2 linked regions of the Prochlorococcus marinus str. MIT 9515 genome follow. The protein of the gene in region 1 binds, or shares a complex with, the protein of each later gene. Links are inferred from orthologs where the notes say so. Each region holds a gene or a part of one and is shown on either strand. Other genes may lie near its edges.

Evidence for each region.
Region 2: the proteins of P9515_RS01340 (region 1) and cdaA are in contact, whole or in part, in a crystal structure (PDB 7OJS), measured with the Bacillus subtilis proteins. The link is inferred for Prochlorococcus marinus str. MIT 9515 from one-to-one orthologs.

The regions. Positions count from the first base shown.
Region 1 is NC_008817.1:251,729-257,896, reverse strand. What follows is about bases 1,804-4,671. They hold P9515_RS01340 (phosphohexomutase domain-containing protein), read left to right. Parts: upstream 1,804-2,492; coding sequence 2,493-3,851; downstream 3,852-4,671. Other genes in these bases: P9515_RS01330 (DUF3177 family protein), read left to right, coding at 4,609-4,671; trmB (tRNA (guanosine(46)-N7)-methyltransferase TrmB), read right to left, coding at 3,853-4,482; P9515_RS01345 (thioredoxin domain-containing protein), read right to left, coding at 1,811-2,356; thyX (FAD-dependent thymidylate synthase), read left to right, coding at 1,804-1,808. Outside these bases: P9515_RS01360 (cob(I)yrinic acid a,c-diamide adenosyltransferase), read left to right, coding at 1-569; dcd (dCTP deaminase), read left to right, coding at 575-1,168; more of thyX, read left to right, coding at 1,170-1,803; more of P9515_RS01330, read left to right, coding at 4,672-5,232; P9515_RS01325 (hypothetical protein), read left to right, coding at 5,219-5,527; ileS (isoleucine--tRNA ligase), read right to left, coding at 5,537-6,168. UniProt on the Bacillus subtilis protein: Catalyzes the conversion of glucosamine-6-phosphate to glucosamine-1-phosphate. Glucosamine-1-phosphate is used for cell wall biosynthesis.
Region 2 is NC_008817.1:1,038,113-1,042,711, reverse strand. What follows is about bases 1,651-4,599. They hold cdaA (diadenylate cyclase CdaA), read right to left. Parts: upstream 3,581-4,599; coding sequence 2,720-3,580; downstream 1,651-2,719. Other genes in these bases: lysA (diaminopimelate decarboxylase), read right to left, coding at 3,608-4,599; P9515_RS05725 (isoprenyl transferase), read right to left, coding at 1,906-2,709; bioB (biotin synthase BioB), read right to left, coding at 1,651-1,899. In the rest of the region: oxygen-dependent tRNA uridine(34) hydroxylase TrhO, read right to left, coding at 1-895; more of bioB, read right to left, coding at 892-1,650. UniProt on the Bacillus subtilis protein: One of 3 paralogous diadenylate cyclases (DAC) in this bacteria, catalyzing the condensation of 2 ATP molecules into cyclic di-AMP (c-di-AMP). Upon expression in E.coli leads to c-di-AMP synthesis.

The sequences.
Region 1 (6,168 bases):
GCTCATTAAAAAGTTATTCAACAAGTAATCAGCAAGTTGTAAATATAAATAATAAAGAATCTAAATTAAGAAGGCCAAATCATAATGGTCAAATTCAGATTTATCAATCTTCTTACAGAGGAAGTTATTCATCTATTATCCGAGATTCACTAAGGAATGCAGCTTTAGGAAGAAAAGTTCTTTTAGTACAATTAATGAAGGGAGGTGTAAAACAAGGTATTGTCAATGCACAAAAGCTTTGCGGGAACCTAACGTGGATAAGATCATCAAATTCTTATGATCAATATGAACCCGAAGAAATAGCAAGTAATGAAAACCTGGCAAAATCGATTAATCATTCCATTAATGAATTATGGGATTTCTGTAAAAAAGAATTATTATCTGGAGAATATGATCAAATTATCCTAGATGAAATTTTTCTAGCTTTGGAATTAAATATCATAAGTAAAGATGATTTGATTTCAACACTTCAAAACCGATTCATAACTGGAGATGTAATCCTTACTGGTACAAACATTCCTAAAAATTTCTTATTAATGGCTGACCAAATTACAGAGCTTCGCTCATAAAAATTATGCTGAAAAATGATCTCTGGATAAACCAAAAAGCTTCCGAAGGAATGATCAACCCTTTCCAATCAAACTTGGTAAGACACCTTGATCCAACTCTGAAAAAAAACGCAGTTTTAAGTTATGGCTGTTCATCATATGGCTATGATTTAAGACTTTCTTCTAAAGAGTTTTTAATATTTAAGCATGTCCCGGGAACTGTTATGAATCCAAAGAAGTTTAATCCTGATAATTTAGAAAAAACTGTTCTTCATAAAGACAAAGATGGTGAGTTTTTTATTTTACCTGCTCATTCTTATGGCTTGGGTGTCGCTCTAGAAAAAATGAAAGTGCCAGAAAATATTACTGTTATATGTATTGGTAAAAGTACTTATGCCCGTCTTGGAATAATAGTAAACACAACCCCAGCGGAAGCCGGATGGGAGGGGCACCTTACATTAGAATTCAGTAACAGTTCTGGTGCTGATTGTAGAATTTATGCAAATGAAGGTATTTGTCAACTATTGTTTTTTGAGGGTGATCCCTGTTCTACAACGTATGAAGATAGGAAAGGTAAATATCAAAATCAACCAGAACAAGTAACTTTAGCCAAAATTTAAAATGAGTAGAGTTGAGCTTATTACACTAACTCCAGATGCGGAAAAAACAATGGCTTTTATAGCCAGAGTTTCTAATCCTTCTAATCAAGATAATGATAAATTTGCAGGATTATTAAGATATTGTATTCAACATGAGCACTGGTCTGTTTTTGAGCAATCATGTATGACATTAAAAATTGAGACTAATAGAGGTATAGCTGCTCAAATTCTTAGACATAGATCATTTACTTTTCAAGAATTCTCCCAAAGATATGCAGAAACTAATTTACTAGGAAATGACATTCCTATCCCAGAATTAAGGAGACAAGATAAAAAGAATCGTCAAAATAGTATGGATGATATACCTAATGAAGTTAAAAGCAAATTTTCAGAAAAAATTGAAAAACATTTTCAAGAGGCAAATAATTTATATGAAGAAATGCTTAATGCAGGGATAGCAAAGGAATGTGCAAGATTTATTATGCCATTGGCTACTCCAACCAGAATTTATATGACAGGTTCCTGTAGGTCTTGGATTCACTATATACAATTAAGATCAAAAGAAGGAACGCAAAAAGAACATATGGAAATAGCTGAAGATTGTAAGACAGTATTTATCAAATCTTTTCCATCTGTATCTGAAGCACTGAATTGGGAATAAAATTATCCGTGACTTCTTGGAGAAGTCTGATAATTTTTGTTGTCTCTGATCTTAGAAAATTCAGTATTTAAAATTTGTAGATTACTTTGAGAATGTTCATATAAATTATCAAGAGATTCTTTTATAGTTTTTTCTTGCTGTTTACCAATAAACGTAACTTCTAGGTTAGCGTCTTCATCAAAAAGATTTACTTGTGGAATTCCATTAACATTAAAATTTCTTATGTATTTTTCCCATTTAGGATTATCTACATTTAAAAAAACAAAATTAATATCTTTTTCGTATTCTTCTTTAATGTCAGCAACACTTGGCGCCATTTCTTTACAAACTTCACACCACTCTGCATAAAATTCAAGAAAAGTAGGTTTTTTGTTTGTAAAAGCTATCTCAGGATCAATAGTTAATTCTCCAAATTTTTTAAGAAGAAAGTTAGGTTGAAATACTAGATTTTTGAATAAGAGTAGAGATCCAATAATGAGAGTAAAAGATAATATCAGTATCGACTTTTGTGAGAGATTTAAAAATGATTCTTTATTTCCAGATTGCATCATCAAACTTTAACTTCTTATATTTTATATAAATAAAATAAATAAAGAGAAAATTAATTTTTTTACTTTTATTCAACTGATAGTATTAATGAAAGATACAAAATACTAACACTACAATATTCATTGAAATCATAATATGCAATCTATATTCGGTACAGATGGAATTAGGGGGAGATTTGATAAAGAAATAACATATTCCTTAGCTTATAAAGTTGGATATGCTTTGGGATTTATTGTGAAAACAAATAATCCAATACTAATTGGAAGAGATACAAGAATAAGTGGAGAGATTCTTTTTGAGGCAATATCAAAAGGTATTAAGGATGCCGGAAAAGAATTTATATATTTAGGAATCTGTCCTACACCAGCCATCCCATTTTTAATAAAAAAAGAAAAATTCAGTAGTGGAATTATGATTTCAGCAAGCCACAATCCTCCAGAATTTAATGGCATTAAAATCTTTGATAAAAATGGAGAAAAAATTAAAAGAGATTTTGAAAAACGAATAGAACTGATTATGGCAAGAGTAGATAATAATAAAATAATCACTAATAAATATAAATCGGTCAGCAAAAATAATGAACTACTAAATATCTATACCAAAGGTCTTATCGATAGTATGGAAAATGAAAATTTAGAAGGAATGAAAATAATCTTAGATGCGTGTTATGGATCAGCGACCACATGTGCGGAGAGTGTTTTTAAGAAACTTGGTGCTAATGTCAAAGTTATTAATAATGACAAAGATGGTTTAAAAATAAATTTAAATTGCGGTTCTACATGTTTAGATCCACTAAATAAAGCCATAAAAGAAAATGATGCTGATATGGGTTTTAGCTTTGATGGTGATGCAGATAGAGTGATTGGAGTTGATTCAAAAGGCAATATCCTAGATGGAGATCATATACTCTTTCTATGGGGCAGAGAACTTCTGGAAGAAAAAGTACTTACTAATAACACAATCATCTCAACAAGAATGGCTAATTTAGGTTTTGAAAGGAATTGGAATAATATTGGGGGTATTTTATATAGAACAGAAGTTGGAGATAAGTTCATATTTGCAGCACTAAAGGAAAAAAAAGCCTTATTAGGCGGAGAACAATCAGGTCATATACTCTCAAAAATTAATAACTTTTGCGGAGATGGTATATTAACTGCACTTCAAATTTCCAAATACTGTAAGAAAAAAAATATTAATTTAGAATCTTGGCTTAATAGCAGCTTCTTACCATACCCCCAAAAACTTACCAATATTCTTCTGAGTTTTGACTTTAAAAACATAAACAACTCAAATAAGGATCTTATAAATGAAAGTATAGAAAGTTTTTCAAGTATTAAAAAAAATGACTGTAGAGTTTATATTCGCCCAAGTGGAACTGAACCTGTTTTACGAATATTAGTTGAAGCACAAAATCAAAAAGAAGTAGATTTTTTATCGACAAAAATCACAACCGAACTTCGTTCAAAAATCAATAAAATATCTAATAATTTATAAATTAAATTCTAATATAAATACTTTCATAAATTTCAAATTGACTTAATAACACGTACTTCTCTCTTTTAGTTTGTGTTTTGATTGGATTAAAACTCTCATTAACTCGAAAATCTTCATAAGCTAATTTCTTGAACTTTAGACTTTCTAATATTGTGAGTTCCATATATTCGAAAAGCTCTTGAACATCAGTTTTAATAAAAATCAAGGATCTTGTTCGCATTGCATTTGAGAGTAAATTAATAAATTCAGGTTGAATTACCCGTCTTTTATGATGTTTCTTTTTAAACCATGGATCAGGAAAATAAAAAGAAATACTAGTAATCGCATCAATAAGAGTTTTATTATTAGTATTATTAAGAATATTAATCGCATTTCCAAAGGAAAAATATACATTTTTATATTCTCTATTTTTGATTTTCAAATTTGCATTAAGAACTAATTTCTCCCTAATTTCAATTCCTATATAATTCCAATTTTTATTTTTTAATGACAATTCCATTAAAAAATCACCAGAAGCACAACCAATATCTAAATGAAGAGGTAATTGTGGATTTTCAAAAACTTCATTCAATGGAGGTATTGGATCTATTTCAAAAAAATTTTTACTGAGCGGATTTACATGCTGTCTCATAAAGTTTGTTTAATTATTTCTTACTAGAAAATTAAATAATGCATAATATTCACAACTATGACAATAATAAGTTAAGACGAAGGTGAGTGAGGTTTAATAATTATGTATATAAAAAATTAAAAAGGTTTGAACATTTTTAATCAGCTTTCAATTTGGCTATCTTTTCAACTTTCATTAGTCTTCATAGTAGGTATTCCTTTTACTCTATTTTGCTGGTCTATAAAAAACAAAAGCAAAGCGATTTCAAAACTTCTTACTAATTATTGGAAAATATCCCTTTTATTCTTTATAAGCCTTATTCTTTTAATCGGAAAGTACAACTACGCTCTTTTAATTACAAATATTTCAACGGTAATAATGGCTATATCAGTTTGGTTTTGGGATGATATTAATGACGAATTAAAAGAGTATGATATTTCACATCCATTAAGCACAACAACGAAAGTTTGGAGATGGTCCCTAACTTTTATATCTTTAAATTTTTTAATTCAAAGTATGAATAATATAAATTGTATTTCTTTTATCAATTCTCCTGAATGTCAAATTTGGCTTAAACCCTCGACAAATTTATATTTTATATTAAAAAATTTATTTAACTTTTTATTTGGAGCTAGCTTTTCTCAACCGATTGCAAAATTCTTAGGATTGTTTGCTTTATTAATATATATTTTAGGTTTACTCCAATGGGCAATAATTAAACTACCTAAAAGTGGGAGGAATTCTGGTTTTTCTAATTATGGCAGAAATTGATTTAATAAGAAATTTAGAAAAAATTAGTTTTATGATCCCTAATAGACTTTTAAAACTACAGGGATATCTTTTAAGAGAATACTCTAAAGAATTTCTAGAAATAATTATTTATAAAGGCTTTAGTAGCTCTACAACCCACCAAATTGAAATAGATTCAGAAAAACAAGTTATAGAATTTGACCATTTCTTTACAAAGTTCATTTTATATGAGGCACCTTTAACCCAAGGATCAGAAGTTATAGTAAGAGAAAATACTGACTCTCTTTTTTTCCTTAACCAAAGAAATTGGAATTAAACTAACTATTTAACTGGTAATAATATTTGCACATCTCTTGCATAATTTGGTATCTTCAATGCCCATCACAGTGTTACTTTGATAATGCCAACATCTATCACATTTCTGACCTTTTGCTTTAAGAATTTGAATCTTTCCAAGTTCGTTATCATCGATAATTAAATAATCCTCAAATAAATTATTTACGACATTGAACTTAGAAACTATCAACCAATCACTATATAAATCAACTTCCTTGTTACCAAATTTTTCAAGCCAAGAAAGAGAATTTTTAATTATTTCGTTTTCAGGGAGATAATTAACCTCTGTTTCGAGAGCAGCTCCAATTATTTGCTGGGTTCTACATCCCTCTATAGCTTTATTAATTTCCACTCTCAATTTTCTTAGATTAGAAATACGTTCATTAAGTTCAGGATTAATCCATGACTTTGGCAAATTTGGCCATCCTCGTTCAAATACAGATTTTTCATTAGTTGAATATGGAATATTTTGCCAAATATCTTCAGCCATATGACAAAGTACCGGCGAAATAAGAACCGCTAAATTTTCTACAATTTTAGACATCACAAATTGGCAAGTTCTTCTCCTTATCGAAGATTTAGCACTTACATATAACCTATCTTTTGCAATATCCAAGTAAA
Region 2 (4,599 bases), 780 kb from region 1 along the record:
TATTTATCTGTTTTTGCCTTTCTTCAAATCTTTTTCTATCTTCATCGGTGAATTTGTTAATACAAAAATGACATTGAATACCTTCGATATATTCTACTTTTGTTTGATCTTCAATGGAAATTGGCATTCCACATGCATGACAAATTGAATAGGAACCTTTTTTTAATTCGTGATCTAATGCGACTCTTTTATCAAAAACAAAACATTCTCCTTCAAAAAGACTTTCTTCTTTTGAAATATCCTCGAGATATTTAAGGATTCCTCCTTTTAGATGGAAAATATTTTTGTAGCCTTTGTTTTTTAGTAGTGTAGTAGCTTTTTCGCATCTAATGCCTCCAGTACAAAACATAGCTATATTTTTTGAATTTTCATTACCTAAATGATTATCTAAATTATTATCAACCCATTGAGGAAACTCACTAAAGTTTTTAGTATTTGGATTGATTGATTTTTTAAAACTTCCTATAGATACTTCATAATGATTTCTAGTATCAATTACGATTGTATCCTTATCTTTAATTAATTTATTCCAATTAAATGAATCAATATAAGTTCCTGCGTCTTCTAATGGATTTATTTCAGGAACGCCCATAGTAACAATTTCATTTTTTATTTTAAGTTTTAATTTTTTGAAGATCTTCTCTTTTGAATAACTAACTTTTATATTTAATTGGTTATTACCAACAATATTTTTTATTAAGTTTAGGATATTCTCAATAATTTTCTCTTCAGCGCAGATGGTTCCATTAATTCCCTCACTAGCAATTATTAATAGGCCTGAAAGATCATTTTCTTTCTCAATCCTTAACAAGTTTTGCTTAAGTTCAATTATTGAATTTTCTTGAAATGAGAAAAAAGAATAAAGTGAAACTATTTTATAATTATTCTTCTTCATACTGTCGAGACAGTTTTATCACAATATTCAAAATCTTTATTAAATAAGACTCCTACATCCTTAAGTAGTTTCCGGTCATCTTGAAAAGATGGATTCGATGTGGTCAGTAATTCGTCTCCATAAAAAATAGAGTTTGCTCCACATTGAAAACAAATAATCTGAGCTTCTTTTGTTAACTTCTCCCTTCCCGCACTTAATCTTATTTTACTTTTTGGCATAAGTATCCGAGCAGTAGCAATCATTCTTATCATCTCAATGGAATCAATTTCTTTTTTTTCCTCCAAACCTGTTCCTTCTATAGCTACCAAAGAATTGATTGGGACACTTTCAGGGTGAGGATTCATGTTTGATAGAACTTCTAAAAGAGATGCTCTATCTCCATTATTTTCTCCAAGACCTATTATTCCACCGCAACATACATTTATACCTGCATTTCTGACTCTTTTAATAGTTTCTAATCTGTCTTGATAAGTTCTTGTCGTAATAATATTTTTATAGTATTCGGGACTCGTATCAAGATTATGGTTGTATGCAGTTAGTCCCGCATCAGCAAGTCTCAAGGCCTGCTCATCTGTAAGCATCCCTGCAGTTACACATGCCTCCATTCCAAGTTCTTTTACACCTTTAACCATTTCAAGCATTGAGTTGAAAGGTTTGCCATCTCTAATTTCTCTCCAAGCCCAACCCATACAAAACCTATCAGCCCCTTCTTTTTTTGCTGTTTTGGCTCTGTTTAAAACAGCTTCAACTTCAAATTGAGGGTGACTCTTTATTTGACTAGAGCTATAAATTGATTGGCTACAGTAAGAACAATTTTCTTCACATCCGCCTGTTTTCACACTGAAAAGAGATGCTAGTTGAACTTTATATTCATTAAATCTTCTATGAATAATTTGAGCTTCCCACATTAAATCTACTAATGGGTAATTTAATATTTCCAAAATCTCATCCCTTGCCCAGTCAAATCTAATTTTGCTAAATTTTTGATTATCTGAATTAATCATTTTTGATTAGGAAGAATAGTTAGAATCTTTGCAAGATTTATTTGGTAATGATTGTATACCTCCAAAACGCCTATCCCTTGATTGATAGTCAATAATTGCTTTGAAAAATTCAATTTCATTAAAATCAGGCCATAATACATCAGTTATATAAATTTCAGAGTAAGCCAATTGCCATAAAAGAAAATTACTTATTCTTTTCTCACCACTGGTACGTATAAGTAATTCAGGATCCTTGATCCCATGAGTTAGTAGTTGTGAATTAAATAATTGTTCATCAATTTCACTGGGTTTTATTTCGCCTGCCAAAGATTTAATTGCTATTTCTCTTGCGGCTTTCACTATTTCTTGCCTACCTCCGTAATTAACACAGATATTTAATGTGAAATTTTTATTATTTTTTGTAAGAGTTTCTGAACTATTTATTATTGATTTTAATGCCTTTGGAAAAGGGGATAAATCTCCAATGAACTTAATTTTTATTGATTCTTGATGAATCTCAGTAATTTCTTTTTTCAAAACTTTTTCAAACAAATTTATGAGAAAATCAACCTCTGTAGAAGGTCTTGTCCAATTCTCCGTTGAAAATGCATAAACAGTAAGTACTTGACAATCTAAGTTTTTAGATACTTTAATGATTTCCTTGAGAACATTAACACCCTTATTGTGCCCAAATGATCGGGGTAAACCCTTTTTACTGGCCCATCTTCCATTCCCATCCATGATTATTGCAATGTGCTTCGGTACTCGAAGTTTATCTATTTCATTAGATAATTTTGAATTTTCTTTAGTTGATATTTTTTGCGATCTCATGAATTAATCTTTAATCTGATTTATTTGAATCGTTTTCAATAGTAATATTATCACTCGTATTTATATTTTGGGAAAAAGTGCTTTTGTTTGCAGATGATTTTGGATTACCTACAAATTTTATGAGAAGCTCCTGCAATCGACTACTTGTAATAGGTCTTTCAAGTTTTCCTTGATTAGCTAATGACAAAGTACCTGTTTCTTCTGAAACTACAATGCATATACATCTGTCGAATCTTTCTGTTATTCCCAATGCAGCTAAATGTCTCGTGCCGTATCGACTAATCCCTTGCCGAGATAGAGGAAGTATTACTCCAGCTGAAATTATTTTATTCCCTTTTACCAAAACAGCTCCATCATGTAATGGGGTATCTGTTGCAAATAAGTTTATTAAAAGATCAGTAGACAATTGCGCTTCAATATTTATACCTGAATATAAAAAATCTTCAGGTCTTAAATCGCATCCTAAATCTACAACTATTAAAGCTCCTTTTCTATTTTGAGATAGTTTTCCTGCTGCATCAACTAACTGATTAACTGTTGTAGATGTAGCTCTAAATTCTTTAGGTGGATTTCCTAGTAATACCGCCAACCTACCAGTACCGAGTAATTCCATCAATCTTCTAAGCTCTCCTTGCCAAAGAATTGCTAAAGATAAAGAACAAGCAAGAACAACTGCATCAATTAATTTTGACGTTAGTGGAAGATAAGCATATCTTTGAATAAACCAAGCAAAAGAAACTAAAAATAAATATCCTCTCAAAAGCCATAACGTTCTTTGTTCTTTAACTCTTGAGAATAATAAAAGTCCAAATCCAGCTGCAAATAATACATCTAATAAAAACTTTAAGTTTATAAACCCCCAAAAATTCACATTAAAATTTAATTTATTTAAATGTACCTAACTTTGATTGATAAAGCGATCGGGTAAGACATCGTTTTTAAGAAGATCATGTGGACTTTCTCTTTTTTGAATTATTTCTGCTTCCCCATTACAAACTAAAACAGCAGCAGGTTTAGGAATTCTGTTGTAATTAGAACTCATTGAATTATTGTATGCGCCAGTACCAAAAACACAAATCAAATCACCTGTTTTACATTTACCTAGTTCAATTTCCTTAAATAAAACGTCTCCAGACTCACAATGCTTACCCGCAACAGTATATTTATTTTTGGAATTAATATTTAAAGGGTCATTTACTAAACAAGCAGAATAATTAGATTGATATGTGATTGGCCTGGGATTATCACTCATGCCACCATCAACTGATAGGTATGTCCTTATCCCAGGAATTTCTTTAAATGAGCCAATTTTGTATATTGTTACCCCAGCGGTAGAAACTATTGATCTCCCAGGCTCACACATAAGTAAAGGTAAATCTAATTTATTTTTTTTACAAGCTTGTTCAATGGATGAAGAAACTGTTTTGATCCACTCATCAATGGAAGGAGGATCATCTTCCTGGGTATATTTAATTCCTAATCCACCTCCGACATTTAGTTCTTTTATGTTGTGGCCAAACTTTTTAGCTTGGAGCATAACATTTACCATTATCTCTCCGAGATCTTTATGTGGTTCAAGTTCAAAGATCTGAGAACCTATATGAGCATGTAATCCAATTAATTTTAGGTGCTTGGTTTTGATTATCACTCCGAATAACTTAGTTAGAGACTCAATTCCAAAGCCAAACTTGCTATCAAAAGAACCGGTTCTTATGTATTCATGGGTATGGCATTCTATTCCCGGGGTAAATCTAATCATTATTTCTAGATCAAAATTTAATGAATTAGATATTTCTTCTAGTCTTTTAAGGTCATGTTCATTATCTACAATTACTTTGATTTTATTTTTTATGGCAAATGCAATTTCCTTATCAGATTTATTATTTCCAT